Regions from separate parts of the Paenibacillus albicereus genome, predicted to be linked through region 1. Evidence: riboswitches for the same ligand, from Rfam matches in the RefSeq annotation. Region 1 holds a riboswitch; each other region holds the start of a gene.
What was found. A riboswitch is a leader RNA that binds a small molecule or an ion and turns the genes downstream of it on or off. The one in region 1 is predicted to bind cyclic di-AMP.

Region 1 (5,770 bases):
CATTCTCCGAGGTCATCCTGAACCTCGTGCCGTCCAACCCGATCGGCGACATGGCCGACGGCAAGGTCGTGCCGGTGCTCATCTTCGCCATCTTCCTCGCGGTCGCGATCGTACAGCTCGGCTCGCGCAAGCCGGAGGCGGCGGAGCCGGTGCGCCAGGTCGTCGAATCGTTCAAGCAGGTCATGAACCAGGTGACCAAATACATCATCCGCCTGACGCCGTACGGCGTGTATGCGCTGATCGGCTCGATGGCCGCCCGTTACGGCTTCGATACGCTCAAGCCGCTCATCAGCCTGATCCTGGCGACGTACGTCGCGCTGCTGCTGCATTTCATCCTGACGTTCGGCTCGCTCGTCACGTTCTGGGCGAAGCTCAATCCGTTCAAGTTCCTGCGCAAAATCTACCCGACGATCGCCGTCGCCTTCACGACGCGCAGCAGCTATGCGACGCTGCCGGTCAACCTGGAGGTCATCACCAAGCGGCTGCGCGTGTCGCCGCGCATCGCCAGCTTCGTCGCTCCGCTCGGCGCGACGATGAACATGAACGGCTGCGGCGGCGTCTGGCCAGCGGTCGTGGCGGTCTTCGTCGCCGAGGTGTACGGCGTGCCGCTCGGCATCTCCGACTACATCCTGATCGTGCTCGTCAGCACGATCTCCTCGATCGGCGTCGCCGGCGTGCCGGGACCGGCGTCGATCTCGACGACGGTCGTCCTCACCGCGCTCGGCCTGCCGCTGGAAGGCCTCGGCCTCGTGCTCGCGATCGACGCTGTCGTCGACATGGGCCGTACGGCGGTCAATGCGACCGGCACGACGGTGTCGTCGCTGCTCGTCGCCGTGTCGGAAGACGAGTTCGACCGCGAGAGCTACAACCGCGACGAGGAAGAGGAGCTGGAGCTGAGCCGCGCGTAAGGCTGCGGGCATAGCGGCATAGCGGCATAGCTGCAAGGGCGAAGACGGGACGAGACGGAGGTGGACTCCGCTTCGTCCCGTCTTTGCCTTTTTCATGGCGGAGTGCGGCGAGCCGGGCTGGATGAAGCTAGGCGGGCAATCGAGTGTCGACGAATCCACCAACCTCCTCCATTGTATGGATAAGATAGGCGCATAGATGAAAGGCGAGCTCGAGCGCATTCGGCTAACGACGAACAGGCTAACGACGAACACGCTAGCGACGAACACGCTAACGACGAATCAGGCTAACGACGAACACGCTAACGACGAACAGGCTAACGACGAACAGGCTAACGACGAATCAGGCTACCGACGAATCAGGCTAACGACGAATCAGCTCGTTAAGAGGCCGAATTCATGCCTAGTCCTGAGCTAACGACGAGTGAGGAGCTTAGAGACGGCAAGAGGCATTTATTTGCTGAGAATAACGTCAGGAGGAGGCTCTAAGCGTCTGATACGTCGTAAGCTCAAAGAAAAGCGGGAAAATAGGCTTCTAAGCTTCTCAGGCGTCGTTAGGGCATGAAGCCGCTGCCATAGGTGCCAAGGGTGCCGGCGCAAGAGCGGCAAGACACGGGAGCGGCAAGACACAAGAGCGGCAAGACAAAGGAGCGTGAAGCGATCATGACCAGCATCGACAGCGGGCGCTGTCCTCTGTGCGACGGGGACAACGGATGCGCGGCGGCAGCGGGGCGGGATCCGTCCGGCTGCTGGTGCATGGAGGCGGCCTTCCCGCCCGAGCTGCTGGAACGGGTGCCGAAGCCGCTTCAAGGCCAGGCATGCATCTGCGACGATTGCCGCAGGACAGCCGCCGGCGAGCAGGGCTGACGCCGCCCGAAAAGGATGGAGCGCGCCTGCCGGGCCATGCGAGCCTGGGTCGATGGCAGGCGTGCGATCGGAACAGGAGCGGTTCCCTCCCTGTTGGAGCTCCCGAAGCGGCGCGGGCTCGACCCAGGAGCGGCCCCGTCCCCATAGACGCAGCGAAGCCCCCGAGGGACAAGCCCTTCGGGGGCTTCCTGCATGAGCATCATGAGCATCAGGGATCAGCGGATGGTCCGAGCGGCGGGTTACATCGAGTGCTGGATATGGATGTCGGATGATTCGATGAGGTGGTGCCTTCTCCAGAAGGCGGTGGCGGGAAAGGGCATCGCTTCCCTGGAGCTCGGCTCCAGAGCCTTGCGCAAAAGACGGTCCCGATGATCGCTGATCCATTCGGCGTCATAGTAGAGCACCGACATGGCCTCGTCGCTCGGAACGCCGACGAACGCTTGGAACCAGCTGCTCCAGCTCTGCCAATCGGAGGGAGCCTCGGAGTAGGACATCGTGACGACGGCACGGTGCAGGCTCGAGCCTGCATAAAGATGAAGCGCGACCAGATAGTCGCCGCTGCCTGAGGCGAGCATCGCCGCGGTGCGGCTGATGAACAGGTCGATGCGGCGGATGCGGCGGTCGGGAGCGAGCGGCTCCTGGCCGATCAGCTCCGCGCGGAGGTCGTGTAGACCTGCCTCCTCGACGGCATCGGACGTGTCCAGCACGACGGGAAGCGGCAGCGCGACGGAGCAGGCGGTTTCCTGCTCGGCGACGGATGCGGCGGAGCAGGCGGTTTCCTGCTCGGCGACGGATGCGGCGGAGCGGCGGACGGCTCGCAGCCGTCTCGGATCCGGACCGCCCGTAAAGCGTTCCTGCAAAGACATGGTCGAACCTCTCCTTTGGTTGCTTACGGGGTTAGCTGACGGATTCGGGCCAAGAGAGTAGCCCTACCGGGCGCAGACCGCAGCGGCTTCGGCAGCCGCGCATCGGGTGCGCGCCGGATTCACCCCGGCAGGCGCGAAAAGACGCCTGCGGTTGGTTCCCCCGCTTCCACCTTCGTGGAATTCAGCAGAATAGAAATGTGCTGAACTTTATCATACTTCAGGTCAGCCTGTCTTGTAAAAGGCTATATTTAGCGAAAATTCGATGGAAACCTGTCGGGAACTCGTCCAATCGGACCGATCATCCCTCTAAAGCGCTTTCGTGGAATCGGTTCATAATCCGGGCCGCGTCCGACATAGGATGGGAATTAAGATGGACGAATAGCGCTTCGGAGAGAGGATGGGGAAGGATGCCGCGGATCAAGGTGGGAAAAAGGCCTCCGCAAGCCGATGCCGGCGAGGCGGAGCGCCGGGGCGGCCCGGCGGAAGGCTGGCGCGGCGCCGTGCAGCGCTACGTGCAGGCGTGCAACCAAGCCGAGGTGGAGCTGCGCGACGGCGCGCTCGCCGGGATCATGACGGACGCGGACCATCGGCTGCGCCTGCTGCAGCGGCTCCAGCGGCAGCGGGAACGCGCCGAGGAGCGCGACCTGCTCACCTCCCAGTGCGAGACGCGGGCCGCGCTGGTCAAGATCAACGAATCCGGCGCGGAGGTATCGGTCGTGCTCCGGCTGCATCTGAAGCGGCATGTCCAGCACAAAGGGCGGCAGTATACGGAGGAGCGCATCGAGCGCGAGCGGCTATGGCTGGATTCGGGCGGCCCGGACGGAGGCTGGCGGCTGACGCGGGTCGAGCCGCTCGTGGGGGAGCGGCGTCCGCGCTACGGCCATGCCGCGGCGGACAGCGCGCTCGCCGAGCATCGCTCCTACGGCAACGGCGGGGGCAGCGGCATCCAGCCCCCCGGCGCGCCGCGTCCGTTCCTCAACCATGGCGTCGTGCCGCGGATCAACACGCGCTCCCGCGCCGTCCGCTACCGGCGGGAGCTGGCCGCCGCCTACGCGGACCAGTGGTGGAACGAGCCGAACCCCGCCTACGAGGAATTCGAGGTCAACTGCACCAATTACGTGTCGCAGAGCGTCTTTGCAGGGGAAGCGCCGATGAACTATACTGGGAAAAGGGAATCCGGCTGGTGGTACAAGGGACGGACGGGCGGCCAGGAGCAATGGAGCTACAGCTGGGCCGTGTCCAATGCGTTCCAGCTGTACTTGAGCTTCCCCCGCTCGTCCGGCATGAGGGCGACGCCGGTGGAGAGCGCGGCGGAGCTGGAGCTCGGCGACGTGATCGCCTACGACTGGAACGGCGACGGCCGCTTCCAGCATACGACGATCGTGACGGCGTTCGACGGGGACGGCATGCCGCTCGTCAACGCCAATACGGTGCCGAGCCGCCACCGCTACTGGGATTACAAGGATTCATACGCATGGACGGAGCAGACCCGCTACCGGTTCTATCATTTGAGCGACAGCATGTAAGGCAGCACGGCCAGGATGCCCGCAGCCGGTCCGTATAGGCGGGCCCGGTTGTTGGCATCCTCATTTCGAGAGGGTACCGGAGGTCAACCATCATGGGAGAGAAGATTCGCGTCGGACTGGTCTACGGAGGCAAGTCGGGAGAGCACGAGGTCTCGCTGCAGACGGCGCTGGCGGTCATGGGGGCATTCGATTTCGACAAATACGAGATCCAGCCCTTCTATATCACCAAAACGGGCGAGTGGCGCTCGGCGAGCGTGCTGCTCGCGGCTCCGGACAGCGTGGAGCAGCTGAAGCTGGAGGGCGGCGACAGCAGCATGGCGCTCGCGCCGGTATTCGGCGGCCTGGCGCCGGCGCCGGCGGGCGAGACCGCGCTGCAGGCCGCCGCCGCCGCGGCCGCGCCGGAGAAGGCGGTCGACGTCATCTTCCCGCTGCTGCACGGCACCTTCGGCGAGGACGGCACGATCCAGGGCCTGCTCGAGATGGCGAACATCCCGTATGTCGGGGCGGGCGTGCTCGCCTCGGCGGTCGGCATGGACAAAATCACGATGAAAAAAGTATTCGCCCACGAAGGGCTGCCGCAGTGCATCTACCGCAGCTTCAACCGCACGCAGTGGGAGAAGGACCATACGTTCTTCGTCATGGAGATCGAGGTCGCGCTCGGCTATCCGTGCTTCGTCAAGCCGGCCAACCTCGGCAGCAGCGTCGGCATCTCCAAGGCTAAAAACCGCGAGGAGCTGATCGCCGCCGTGGAGCTGGCCCTGCGCTACGACCGCAAGGTCGTCGTCGAGGAGTTCGTCGACGCGCGCGAGATCGAGGTGAGCGTGCTCGGCAACGACGAGCCCCGGGCTTCCGTGCCCGGCGAGGTCATCAGCGGCGCGGACTTCTACGACTACAACGCCAAGTACGTCGACGGCACGAGCATCATGCAGATTCCGGCCGACCTGCCGGACGAGACGGCCGAGGCGGTGCGCGAGATGGCCATCCGCGCCTACCTGGCGATCGACGGCTCGGGGCTCTCGCGCGTGGACTTTTTCCTCCGCAAGAGCGACGGCCAGCTGCTCATCAACGAGGTCAACACGATGCCCGGCTTCACGCCGTACAGCATGTACCCGCTGATGTGGAAGGAAACCGGCCTGTCGTACCGCGAGCTGCTCGACACGCTGATCGAGCTGGCGCTGGCGCGCCATGCCGACAAGCAGAAGATCCAATACGGCGGCTGATCGGCCGCCCGAAGCGTGCTTTCCCCAGGCAGAGCCTTGCGCTGGGGAGGCGCTTTTTTACATACAGAGGAGGGACAAGCAATGGGCTTCGCCACCGAATTCAATTCCGTCTGCAAGTTCAAGTCCGAGCAGGAGCTGTACGAGCTGCTGGAATACGGCAAGGGCAAGATGGTCAAGAGCGGCTTCCGCGTCTTTCCGACGGGCCAGAAGGTGATCGCCTATACGCCGGACAACCGGGCGATCGCGATCGTGCGCATCCTCGCCTCCATCGCGGAGATCAACTTCCAGGGCCAGGAGGTCACCCAGGTCGAGATGGAGCTGGTGCGCAAGCTGACCGAGGAAGAGTCCCGCGTCCAGACGGCGCTCGCGCATGAGATGTTCTTCGG
Region 2 (5,770 bases), 670 kb from region 1:
ATCTCATGAGCCGCTACCAGATGTACTGGCAGGTGTACTTCCATCCGGTCACCCGCAGCTCGGAGATCATCCTTCGCAAGATTCTGCTCCGTGCGCAAGAGCTGTGCCGGTCGGGGTATGCCTTCGCGTGGATACCGGACCCGATCCTCAAGCTGTTCCGCGGCGAGCTTGACGTCGCCTCGTACCTCAAGCTCGACGAGGCGCTCGTACAGACGGCCTTCGCGGCATGGACGGAGGAGGAGGACAAGCTGCTGTCCCAGCTGTGCGGCAGGTTCCTACATCGCCGATTGTACAAGTATATAACCTTCGAAAAAGAGCACGAATCAGAAGCGCAGCTATGCTTCGAGGAATTGGCAGCCGCCGGGATGGACCCGGGCTATGAGCTTGAAATTGATTTCCCGTACGATCTTCCTTATCATGTGTATCGTTCGGCCGCCGAGGGCTTGACCGAGGGCGGGAGAGGCAAGCCGCCGATCCTGCTCCTCGAGCCGAGCGGAGCGGTGACTGAAATCTCGCGGCGCTCCGATGTCGTTCCCTCGATTACAGGCATGCACCGAGGCCAATACCGCCTTTACTATGATGAAGAAGCGGCCGGACGGATCCGGCGGAAGCTGAAGCCGCGCACTCTGGCCCGGCTGGGCTTGGAGCCGAGCGGCGACGCATGAAAGGAGTCGAACCATGAAAGGAATCATCGACACGCACACCCATATGGACTCGCCTAAATTCGACAACGACCGTGCCGAAGCGATCCAGCGCGCGCGGGAAGCCGGCGTAGAGCTGATGTTCAATGTCGGCTTCAATCGGGAAACGATCCCGACGACGCTGAAGCTTGCCGAAACGCATCCGTTCATCTACGCCATCGTCGGCTGGCATCCGACCGATACGGTGGATCTGCGCGAGGGAGACCTGGCTTGGATCGAATCGCTGATGAGCCATCCGAAGGTCGCCGCGATCGGCGAGATCGGTCTGGATTATTACTGGGATACTTCTCCCAAGGAAGTCCAGCAGCAGGCGTTCCGCGACCAGATCGCCATCGCCAAGCGCTGCCGCAAGCCGATCGTCATCCATAACCGCGACGCCCACGAGGATGTCGTCCGCATCCTCCGGGAGGAGAAGGCGGACGAGGTGGGAGGCATCATGCACTGCTTCTCCGGCAGCTGGGAAACGGCAAAGAAATGCCTCGACATGAACTTCTACATCTCGTTCGGCGGACCGGTCACCTTCAAAAATGCAAGGGTCCCCAAAGAGGTGCTCGCGCAAGTGCCGCTGGACCGACTGCTGCTGGAAACGGACTCCCCTTATCTCGCTCCGCACCCTCATCGGGGCAAGCGGAACGAGTCCTCGTTCGTCACTCTTGTAGCGGAAACAGCGGCGGAAATAAAAGGTAAATCTGTAGAAGAAATCGTTTCCATCACTTCGGCAAATGCAAGAAAATGTTTCCAAATTTCTTAAAATGGCGTGATATCGGTTGAAAAAAGGCTTGTAGACGAGAAAAATTGGCCTTTCCTTAGCCAAATCATCCGCCATCGTCCGAAAACCCTCGATTTTGAATCTCAGAGGATTTTATCGTGTCTTTACAATCGCTTGAAGGAAACGGTATGATTCAACACAGAGCTTTGAGTGATGCAGAATGTTCATCATACGCTTAATCTCCCTGATCGGGGAGAACGGGGGAACCAATGCAGCCGAAAAGGAGCAAGCGGCACATCGCGTTAGGATGTCGCTTGATGCCGGACAAGCTGTACTTTTCCAGGGGTGAATTCGCCGGGACCATGAGCAGGGTCCGGCCGCGATAGGGCAGCTCTCTTGCCCGAACCCGTCAGCTAACCTCGTAAGCGCATATAAGAGAGATCAACCTCGTGCTCCACTTCCACCTGATCGTGACCACCCGGGAAGCCACGAAACAGATCCTCTGTCGACGGCTTCTTTTTGTTTGAATAATGAATTATACGTCGACATAGGGTTAACGGTGGAGGTGAGGCGAGGCTGCCAGCGGCGTGCTGCTCGGCACGTACAAAACCTAATAGTCGCGTCTTGAATTATCATGTGGTACACGAGGCGGCGGGGCTATGTAAGGAGGACCGAAGAAGTGGGCGCTATCCCCTTAAAGGAAACCCATGTACAACGATCATCCAGCAAGTCTTTCCAATGGCGATGGAAGCATGACAACCTGCGTTTGATTATCCTTAGCTTAACGATCTCACTCGCAATGACTTTCATGTTTTTGGTGTTGCTGAAAGGGACGTCGGAAAAAAGCGTCTCTCTGGTGTTGAACGGGCAGGAAAAAATCGTAAGCACGAGCCATTCCTCGCTCCAGCAGCTGCTGGAGGAGCAGGCGATCGCGGTCGGACCGCATGACGAGATGTCGACTCCGCTCGGGGCCGCGCTCCAGGAAGGCGACCGCATCGTGATCGACCAGGCGGTGCCGGTGACGATTCTTGCCGACGGCAAGACCCTGCAGGTAAAGACCACCAAAAAGACCGTGGAAGCGGCGATCGGAGAATCCCATATCGACGTTCGGGAGCAGGATAAAATATTCCCAAGCTCCGAAACCAAGCTGAAAGCCAATATGACGATCCGCGTCATGAGGATCGACAAGCATCAAATGAAGACCACGCACGACATTCCGTTCACCGTCGTCCGCAAGGAGGACGCTACCCTGGAAAAGGGGCAGCTCAAGATGGTGAAGTCCGGCCAGAACGGCCAACTCGTCAAAACCTTCGAAAAGGTGTACCAGGACGGCAAACTGGTCACGAAGACTCTGCTCGCCAAATCCATGGAGAAACAAGCCGTCAGCAAGGTCGTGGCGGTGGGAACCAAGGAAAAGCCTAAACCGAAACCAGCGGTCCTGACCGCGGCATCCTCATCTCCGACTGCAGCTCAGACCAAATCCGGTCTCAATCTCAAAGCGAAGAAAGTTCTTACGAACGTTACCCTGACCGCGTATACCGCCGGATTCGCCTCTACAGGCAAATCCAAGGGCGATCCCGGTTACGGCATCACCGCCTCGGGAGCAAAAGTTTCCGAAGGGCGCACCATTGCAGTCGACCCGGACGTCATCCCGCTGGGATGGTGGGTGTATATAGAAGGAATCGGCTTCCGCCGCGCCGAAGACACGGGCGGAGCGATCAACGGCAAGAAAATCGACGTGTTTTACGAAAGTGAATCCTACGTGAAGAAATTCGGCAAGAAGCGCGGCTTTACGGTCTATGTCCTTGGACCGACCAAGCCGAAGCTGAGCTGATCGTTTGCGAGCGGGCCCGCTGTTTTTCAGCGGCCCGTTTTTGGGCGTTTATAAGGAAAATGCGGGGAGTAAGGGATTGCAAAAGGGTTAAAGCTAGTCGTGATCTTATACCCGGTCGCAAGCAAGCGGAATCAAAGGAGACAAGCCAGTGATCAAGGAAATCATCGTGGTGGAGGGCAAGGACGATACGACGGCGATCAAGCGGGCGGTCGAGGCGGATACGATCGAAACGAACGGCTCGGCCATCGGCGAGGAGGTGCTCCGCCGGATCGAGCTGGCGATGGAGCGGCGCGGCGTCATCATCTTCACGGACCCCGACCACGCCGGCGAACGCATCCGCAAGATCGTCTCGCAGCGCATCCCGGGCTGCAAGCATGCGTTCCTGCCTCAGGAGGATGCCCTCTATCGCGGGGATATCGGCGTCGAGAACGCCTCGCCGGAAGCCGTGCGCCGCGCGCTTGCGACCGTGCGGACGGAAGGCTCGGAGGGCGAGCCGGAACTCACCCATGCTGATCTGATGGAGGCAGGCTTGCTCGTGCATCCCGATGCCGCTCGGCGGAGGCTGCTCATGGGCAACCGGCTGGGCATCGGCTATTGCAACGGCAAGCAGTTCATGAAGCGCTGCACGAGCTTTCGGATCACCCGAAGGGAATTCCGCGAGGCGCTGGAGCAGATGGAAGGGGAAATCGGATCATGAGCGATGTAGCGACACCGAGAAGGACAAAGGAAATCATCGAGCGGCATGGATTTTCCTTCAAAAAGAGCCTGGGCCAGAACTTTCTGATCGATCCGAATATCCTGAACAAGATCGTGTCGGCCGCCGGACTGGACAAGACGAAAGGCGCGCTGGAGATCGGACCCGGCATCGGCGCGCTGACGGAGCAGCTGGCCCGGCAGGCGAAGGCGGTCGCCGCGGTCGAGATCGACCAGCGGCTCATTCCGATCCTGCAGGAGGTGCTCGGAGCGGAGGAGCATGTGTCGGTCGTGCATGCCGACGTGCTGGACCTGGACCTGCACCAGCTGTTCCGCGACAAGTTCGCGGGGACTAGCGCGGTCAGCGTCGTAGCCAATCTCCCGTATTATGTGACCACGCCGATCCTGATGAAGCTGCTTGAGCAGCGGCTGCCGCTGGAGAATATCGTGGTCATGATCCAAAAGGAGGTCGCCGAGCGGATGGCGGCGAAGCCGGGCACCAAAGCTTATGGCAGCCTCAGCGTGGCCGTGCAGTATTATGCGGTGCCGGAGCTGGTCTGCATCGTGCCGCATACGGTGTTCATCCCGCAGCCGAACGTCGATTCGGCGGTCATCAAGCTCGCGATGCGGGACAAGCCTGCGGTGGAGGTCGCCGACGAGGACTTCTTCTTCCGCACCGTGCAAGCCTGCTTCGCGCAGCGGCGCAAGACGATCCACAACAACCTCTCGTCCTGGATCGGCAAGAGCCGCCGCGAGGAGCTGACCCGCGTGCTTCAGGAGACGGGCATCGACCCGGTGCGCCGCGGCGAGACGCTCTCGCTGCAAGAATACGCCGCGCTAGCCGCCGCTCTCGAACGGGAAGGGTTGAAGCAAGCCTGACCGTCGTTATTGAAACCCCCGGTTTCCCATCCGGCTGTCACCATTCTTCCTCCTTGCCCATAGGCTGAGGCTAGAGGTGATGGCACAGTGGAAACTGGGGATTTTGTCGTTCGGCGATCCTATGGAGGAGACGTGCTTTTCCGGGTGGAGGCGATCTATGGGGAAACCGCCATACTTAAAGGGTCGGACTACCGACTGCTCGCCGACGCGCCGATCGGCGACCTGGAGAAGGTGGCCAACCCGGAGGAGCTGGGCGTCACGAAATCACTGAGGAGCAAGGTGAAGGCTTCGAATCAGCGCATGAGCGAGGAGCTCATCGATCATGCCTTCGCCAGCGAGCTCGATTATCGTCCTGAAGAGAAGCACTCGTACTTCGATCTACCGGGCAAGGTGCTGCATCTCGACGGAGATGCGAACTACATGCGCAAGAGCATGCAGCTGTACAACCAGATGAACGTGCCGGCTCAAGGGCTGCATGTGGCGGAGAGCCAGATGGCGGACCTGCTGTACCGGCTGCTGCCGCAGGTCAAGCCGGACATCGTCGTCATCACGGGCCATGACGGCCTGCTCAAAACGCCGGGCCGCAGCGAGCTGTACAGCATCGGCAGCTACAAGAACTCGCAGAACTTCGTGAATGCCGTGCACGTCGCCCGCGAGTACGACAAGAACCGCGACAACCTCGTCGTGGTGGCCGGCGCTTGCCAGTCCTACTACGAGGCGCTGCTGCAGTCGGGCGCGAACTTCGCCAGCTCGCCCGGCCGCATCCTGATCCATGCGCTCGATCCGGTCTACATCGCGATCAAGGCGAGCTACACCTCGATCCGCGAATGCGTGAACCTGCCGGATGTCATTCACGGCACGATCTCGGGCATCGAGGGCGTCGGCGGCATCGAGACGATGGGACGGTATCGGGTCGGCCTGCCGAAGCCGGTCGAGGTCAAGCAAGTCAAGCCA
Region 3 (5,770 bases), 570 kb from region 1:
TCGCGTAAACAATGGCGAGCAGCGTCATGACGCCGGACGGCAGCAGGTTGCCGAGCAGCGACAGGCGTTCGCCGAGCCGGTCCTGCTCCTCCGTGTAGGCCGCGTAGGAGGCAGGAACCTCGTAGACGGGCTGGAATCGCGTCAGCCGGCCTTCGCCCTCGAGCCGCTCGCCCTCGGCCAGGACGGTCAGCCTCGCTTCTCCGACGGTGATCCCATCGGCCTCGTAGCGGACGGAGTCGCCTTCGCCGGCGAAGGCGCGGCGGAGCTGGCCGATCCCGAGCTCGTCGGCCTGCCGCTGCACAGTCCGGTCCAGGGCGCCGCCCTCCAGCGGGGAGCCGCTGCTGTCGCCGCCGGACGGCTCGAGCAGCTGCTTCCAGCCGACGAGCTTGCCGCTCGTCATGCCGATCTCGACGAGCAGCCGCCGGCCGTCCTCGAAGTTCTGCGTCACCTGCCATAGATCGACGGGCACCTTGAGGCCGGCGCTGCTGTCCATCGTCTTGCCCAGCTTCTCCTTGGCGACATAGCCGGCCATCAGCCGGTCGGCCTGATGCACGGCATGGGCGTTCTGCGGAAGCGACCCCAGCTGCATCTGGGCGAAGTCGGCTGCCGCCGCCAACGCCTGCTCGCGGCTGACCGGATGAGCCGGCTCCATCTCCTCGCCGAGCCCCGCTGCCGAAGGGATGACCTGCAGCAGCAGGAATAAAGCGGCTCCGATCGCGCCATACCATACGTACCTTCGAAAAGCTTGATCGAGACGGGATGAATTCATTGAAGTCCTCCTTGCTGATGGCGCTGCCTGGTTGGATCCATGGTTTAACCTTACCACAGCGGCTTTCCTTTTATCCATGCCGCCCGGGCGTGCGGACGAGCCAGCGGCCAAAAGAGCGAGCGCGATGGGGATAGCATCCGCCGCAAAGTCCGCCAGCCCCGAATAACGAAGCAAATCGGCCGCCATCGCCCGCCGATGCGTTTGGTAACCTGTCCTTTATCCTATATAATCAAATCCGATCCTATAGAACTTTAAACTGCCGAATTCCGGACGATGCGCCGGAAGCGGGGGAACCAGCGCGGACGGCCGCTCGAGCAGCTGCCGTCCGCAGGGGTGAATGCCGCCGGGGACATGCCCCGGCGGTTAGGGCGGCCGTCACGCCCGAATCCGTCAGCTAACCTCGCAGGCTTCATGACAGGACTCACACAGGCGCTGGGCACCGGGTGTTTCCGGTGCCTTTTTGTCGTGTTCAAAAAAAGGAGACTTCCCGCCTATGACCGCATGGAGGCTGCAGCTCAAGCAGCTGCTCATCCCATCCCCGCCGCGGATTCTGATCGCCGGCTTCGGGCTCATCATCCTGCTCGGCTCGCTGCTGCTCATGCAGCCGTTCGCCACTGCGGACGGCCAGGGGACGCGCTGGATCGACGCCCTCTTCACCGCGACATCCGCCACATGCGTCACCGGCCTCGTCGTCGTCGACACCGGGACGCACTACTCGATCGCGGGACAGCTGATTATCCTGCTGATGATCCAGGTCGGAGGTCTCGGCTTCATGACGATGGCGACGCTGTTCGCGCTCGTGCTGCGCAAGCGGATCTCGCTCAAGGACCGGCTGCTGCTGCAGGAAGCGATGAACCAGGGCTCGATGGAGGGCATCGTGCGGCTGATCCGCCGCGTCCTGCTCTACTCGCTCGTCATCGAAGGCTGCGGAGCGCTGCTGTACGCGATCCGCTTCCTGTACGACATGCCGATCGGCCAGGCGGTCTACTACGGCATCTTCCATGCGATCTCGATGTTCAACAACGCCGGCTTCGACATCATGGGCGAGTACCGCAGCATGACCGCTTACGTCGCGGATCCGCTCGTCAATCTCGTCACCGTCTCGCTTGTCATCCTGGGCGGGCTCGGCTTCATCGTCCTGTCCGATCTGGTCGACTTCCGCAGGCAGCGCCGGCTGACGCTCCACTCCAAAGTCGTGCTGCTGGCGACCGGCGGGCTCGTATCGCTGGGCACGGTCGTCATCTTCCTGTTCGAGTACGGCAACCCCGGCACGATGGGGCCGCTCGACCTGGGCGGCAAGCTGCTCGCCTCGCTGTTCCAGTCGGTCGCGACGCGCACCGCCGGCCCGAACTCGGTGGATATCGGAGCGCTTACCCAGGCGAGCCTGTTCTTCATGATTATCCTCATGTTCATCGGAGCGTCGCCGGGCTCGACCGGGGGCGGCATCAAGACGACGACGTTCATGACGCTCGCTGCGGCGATGTGGGCGATGCTGCGCGGCAAGGAGGACATCGTGCTGTTCCGCTACCGCCTCGCCAAGGAGCGCATCCTCAAGGCGCTCACCATCACGATGCTGTCGATCGCCATCGTGCTCGCCTCGACGATGGTGCTCTGCACGCTCGAGGACCGCGATTTCCTGCGGATCTTGTTCGAGACGGTGTCGGCGTTCGGCACGGTCGGGCTGAGCACCGGCATCACGCCGGGGCTGCAGGACGTGAGCAAGCTGGTGCTGAGCTTCGTCATGTTCGCCGGCCGGCTCGGCCCGCTGACGATGGCGTACGCGCTTCGCCCCAAGGCCAGCAAGGAATACTTCAAGCATCCGGAAGGCAAGATCATCATCGGATAGGAAAGGAAAGAAAGAGAGACAATGGGTAAGGGAGCCAAAGGAAGTCAATTTTGCGTCATCGGGCTGGGAAGGTTCGGATCCAGCCTCGGCAAGGAGCTCGTGCACCTCGGCCATGAAGTGCTCGGCATCGACCGCAACGAGGAGCTCGTCGACGACATGAGCGGCACGCTCACGCACACCGCATGCGCGGATTCCACGGACGAGGAGGCGCTGCGCGCGCTCGGCATCCGCAACTTCGACTGCTGCATCGTCGCCATCGGGGGGGACATCCAGGCGAGCATCATGACCGCCATCCTCGCGAAGGACGCCGGCGTGAAGCAGGTCGTCGTCAAGGCGGTCAGCGAGCTGCACGGGCGCGTGCTGGAGAAGCTGGGCGCCGACCGGGTCATCTATCCCGAGCGGGACATGGGCATCCGCGTCGCGCATCAGCTCGTCTCGCCCAATCTGCTCGACTACATCGAGCTGAGCTCCGACTACTCCGTCGCGGAGCTGTCCGTGCCGCGCTGCCTCGCGGGCAAGACGCTTGCCGACATCGATCCGCGCAAGCGGTTCGGCTGCAGCATCGTCGCCGTCAACAAGCCGCAAGGCATCGTCATCGCGCCCAAGGCCGAGCAGGTGCTGGCCGAGCGCGACATCATGGTCGTCATCGGCACGAACGAGGGCATCGAGGATTTCGAGAACATGGTCAGCGAGCGCTGATTGCGAGCGGGCAGCGGGGACGTTCCCCGGCAGCGCTACGCCTGTCCCGGCAGTCCGCCGCGAGCGCTCAGCGGCAATCCCGAGCGCGCCGCATAGCCGGCCGACGCTTCCGCGATCCACTGGCGGACGACGGGCTCCAGCAGCGCCGGATCGCCGTGGATGAGCGACGTCGTGCGCCGGGTCTTCTTCAGCTCCGGCAGCGGCACGATGAGCAGGTCGTTGTCCTCGGCCATCTGCGGGCGGATGTAGGATCGGGGCAGCAGCGTGGCCGCTCCGCACGTATGCAGCAGCCGCAGGATCGCCTCGAAGGAATCGATCTCCATGCGGACGTCGGGATGAAGGCGGAACTTGTCGAACAGCTCGTCGGTGAGCGTGCGGAACCAGGTGCCCTTGGAGAACAGGATCATCGGCAGGCCGTTCAGATCCTCGATCGCGAGCTTGTCCGACAGCATGCGCCCGCGAGGCAACACGAGCTCGAGGTGGTCGTCGAACAGCTTCACGCAGTGCAGCTGCGGGTCGTCTATGACGGATGCCACCAGACCGAGCTCGATTTTTTTGTCCCGGACGAGCGAGACGATCTCATGGGTCTTGCCGGTGACGGCCTTGATGTCGATCTGCGGATGGCCGGCGGTCAGCGCCTGGATGAGATCGGGCAGCGTCGTCTGCAGCGTCGTCAGGCTGGCGCCGATCGTCAGCGTGAACCGATGGGTCTGCTTGAACTCGGCGAGCGTCAGCAGGTATTGCCGATGCATCTGGCGCAGCTGCACGGCATAGTCGTACGTCAGCTCGCCGATGCGCGTCAGCTCGAGGCGCCGCCCGACGCGGCGGAACAACGGAGCTCCGAGCTCCTCCTCGAGCTTGGCGATCTTGCGCGAGAGGGCGGGCTGCGACAGATTGAGCAGCGCGGACGCCTTGTTCATGCTGGACTGCTCGACGATGACCGCGAACAGCTGAAGGTCTTCCTGCATCGAATCCCATCCTTTCGAGTCGCTCGTTTCCTTATGCGTATATGTTATAACATCGTATAAAAAATAAACAATATCTTTATAAGCGAAAAAAGGGTACGATGGGAACTGTGGCTAATCTGTGTCCATGCCGAAGTCGGATGCTGTCGCGAATTGTTGACGCTCTCAGGCACGGGCTGTAAAATGGGTAAGGTTTGTCCCTGATGATGATTACGCATTCAAACGGCTGGAAAGGAGAACGCATTATTTATGAAAGGAAATTCCTATTTGACGCGCAAGATCCACTCGCTTCTCGGGGTGGTGCCTCTTGCCCTGTTCCTCGTCAACCACGCCATCACCAACTACTCGGCGTTCGAGGGGGGCCCGGAAGGGTTCAACGACAGCGTCGAGATGCTCAACGGCTTGCCGCTGATCTACTTCCTGGAGATTTTCGGCATTTTCCTGCCGCTCATCTTCCACGGCGTCTACGGCCTTTACGTCGCCTACCAGTCGAACTGGAACAATTCCCGCTTCCAATACGGCCGCAACTGGGCATTCACGGTGCAGCGCCTCACTGGCGTCATCACGTTCGTCTTCGTCGTATGGCACGTCTATCAGACCCGCTATCAGGTGCTGATCGGCGAGCTGACGCATGAGCAGCTCGGCAATCAGATGCACGAAATCTTCACGAATCCGGTCAGCGTCGTCCTCTACACGATCGGCGTGCTCGCCGCCGTATTCCATTTCGCCAACGGCATGTGGTCCTTCCTCGTGAGCTGGGGCATCACCGTGGGCCCGCGCGCGCAGCGCATCTCCTCGTACATCTGGATGGGCGTGTTCGTCATCGTGTCGGCCCTGTTCCTGCTCTCCATCGCGGCGTTCCGCGGCGACGAGTTCGCAGAGACGTCGGCTGCCGTACGGACCTGGATCGGATAACACGATAGAGAAGGAGGACCCACTCACATGGCTAAAAACAACATCATCGTCGTCGGCGGCGGCCTGGCCGGCCTCATGGCCACGATCAAGGCGGCCGAAGCCGGCGTCCACGTCAACCTGTTCTCTCTGGTGCCCGTGAAGCGCTCGCACTCCGTGTGCGCGCAGGGCGGCATCAACGGCGCCGTCAATACGAAGGGCGAAGGCGACTCCCCTTGGGAGCACTTCGACGATACGGTCTACGGCGGCGACTTCCTCGCGAACCAGCCTCCGGTCAAGGCGATGTGCGAAGCCGCTCCCGGCATCATCCACCTGATGGACCGCATGGGCGTCATGTTCAGCCGCACGCCCGAGGGACTGCTCGACTTCCGCCGCTTCGGCGGCACGCAGTACCACCGCACGGCGTTCGCCGGCGCGACGACCGGCCAGCAGCTGCTCTACGCGCTGGACGAGCAGGTTCGCCGCTGGGAGGCCGCCGGCCTCGTCAGCAAGCATGAGCATTTCGAGTTCATGGGCGCGGTTCTGGACGACGACGGCGTCTGCCGCGGCATCACCGGCCAGGACCTGCGCACGATGGAG

Region 2: linked by a shared signal. The riboswitch ahead of HGI30_RS00140 (resuscitation-promoting factor) and the one ahead of HGI30_RS20325 (hypothetical protein) in region 1 are both predicted to bind cyclic di-AMP.
Region 3: linked by a shared signal. The riboswitch ahead of HGI30_RS17760 (TrkH family potassium uptake protein) and the one ahead of HGI30_RS20325 (hypothetical protein) in region 1 are both predicted to bind cyclic di-AMP.

Annotation. Positions count from the first base shown of each region.
Region 1 covers NZ_CP051428.1:4,526,060-4,531,829, reverse strand. Annotated here, with positions in the region: gene HGI30_RS20335 (dicarboxylate/amino acid:cation symporter) at 1-908, shown strand, start outside; gene HGI30_RS20330 (cysteine-rich CWC family protein) at 1,569-1,772, shown strand; gene HGI30_RS20325 (hypothetical protein) at 2,012-2,638, opposite strand; cyclic di-AMP (ydaO/yuaA leader) riboswitch at 2,644-2,835, opposite strand; gene HGI30_RS20320 (amidase domain-containing protein) at 3,046-4,164, shown strand; gene HGI30_RS20315 (D-alanine--D-alanine ligase) at 4,257-5,384, shown strand; gene HGI30_RS20310 (hypothetical protein) at 5,466-5,770, shown strand, end outside.
Region 2 covers NZ_CP051428.1:26,178-31,947, forward strand. Annotated here, with positions in the region: gene HGI30_RS00130 (HD domain-containing protein) at 1-665, shown strand, start outside; gene HGI30_RS00135 (TatD family hydrolase) at 679-1,452, shown strand; cyclic di-AMP (ydaO/yuaA leader) riboswitch at 1,633-1,853, shown strand; gene HGI30_RS00140 (resuscitation-promoting factor) at 2,090-3,244, shown strand; gene rnmV (ribonuclease M5) at 3,393-3,941, shown strand; gene rsmA (16S rRNA (adenine(1518)-N(6)/adenine(1519)-N(6))-dimethyltransferase RsmA) at 3,938-4,816, shown strand; gene yabG (sporulation peptidase YabG) at 4,904-5,770, shown strand, end outside.
Region 3 covers NZ_CP051428.1:3,955,043-3,960,812, reverse strand. Annotated here, with positions in the region: gene HGI30_RS17765 (CPBP family intramembrane glutamic endopeptidase) at 1-769, opposite strand, end outside; cyclic di-AMP (ydaO/yuaA leader) riboswitch at 1,017-1,192, shown strand; gene HGI30_RS17760 (TrkH family potassium uptake protein) at 1,263-2,615, shown strand; gene HGI30_RS17755 (potassium channel family protein) at 2,637-3,314, shown strand; gene HGI30_RS17750 (LysR family transcriptional regulator) at 3,350-4,282, opposite strand; gene HGI30_RS17745 (succinate dehydrogenase cytochrome b558 subunit) at 4,529-5,194, shown strand; gene sdhA (succinate dehydrogenase flavoprotein subunit) at 5,222-5,770, shown strand, end outside.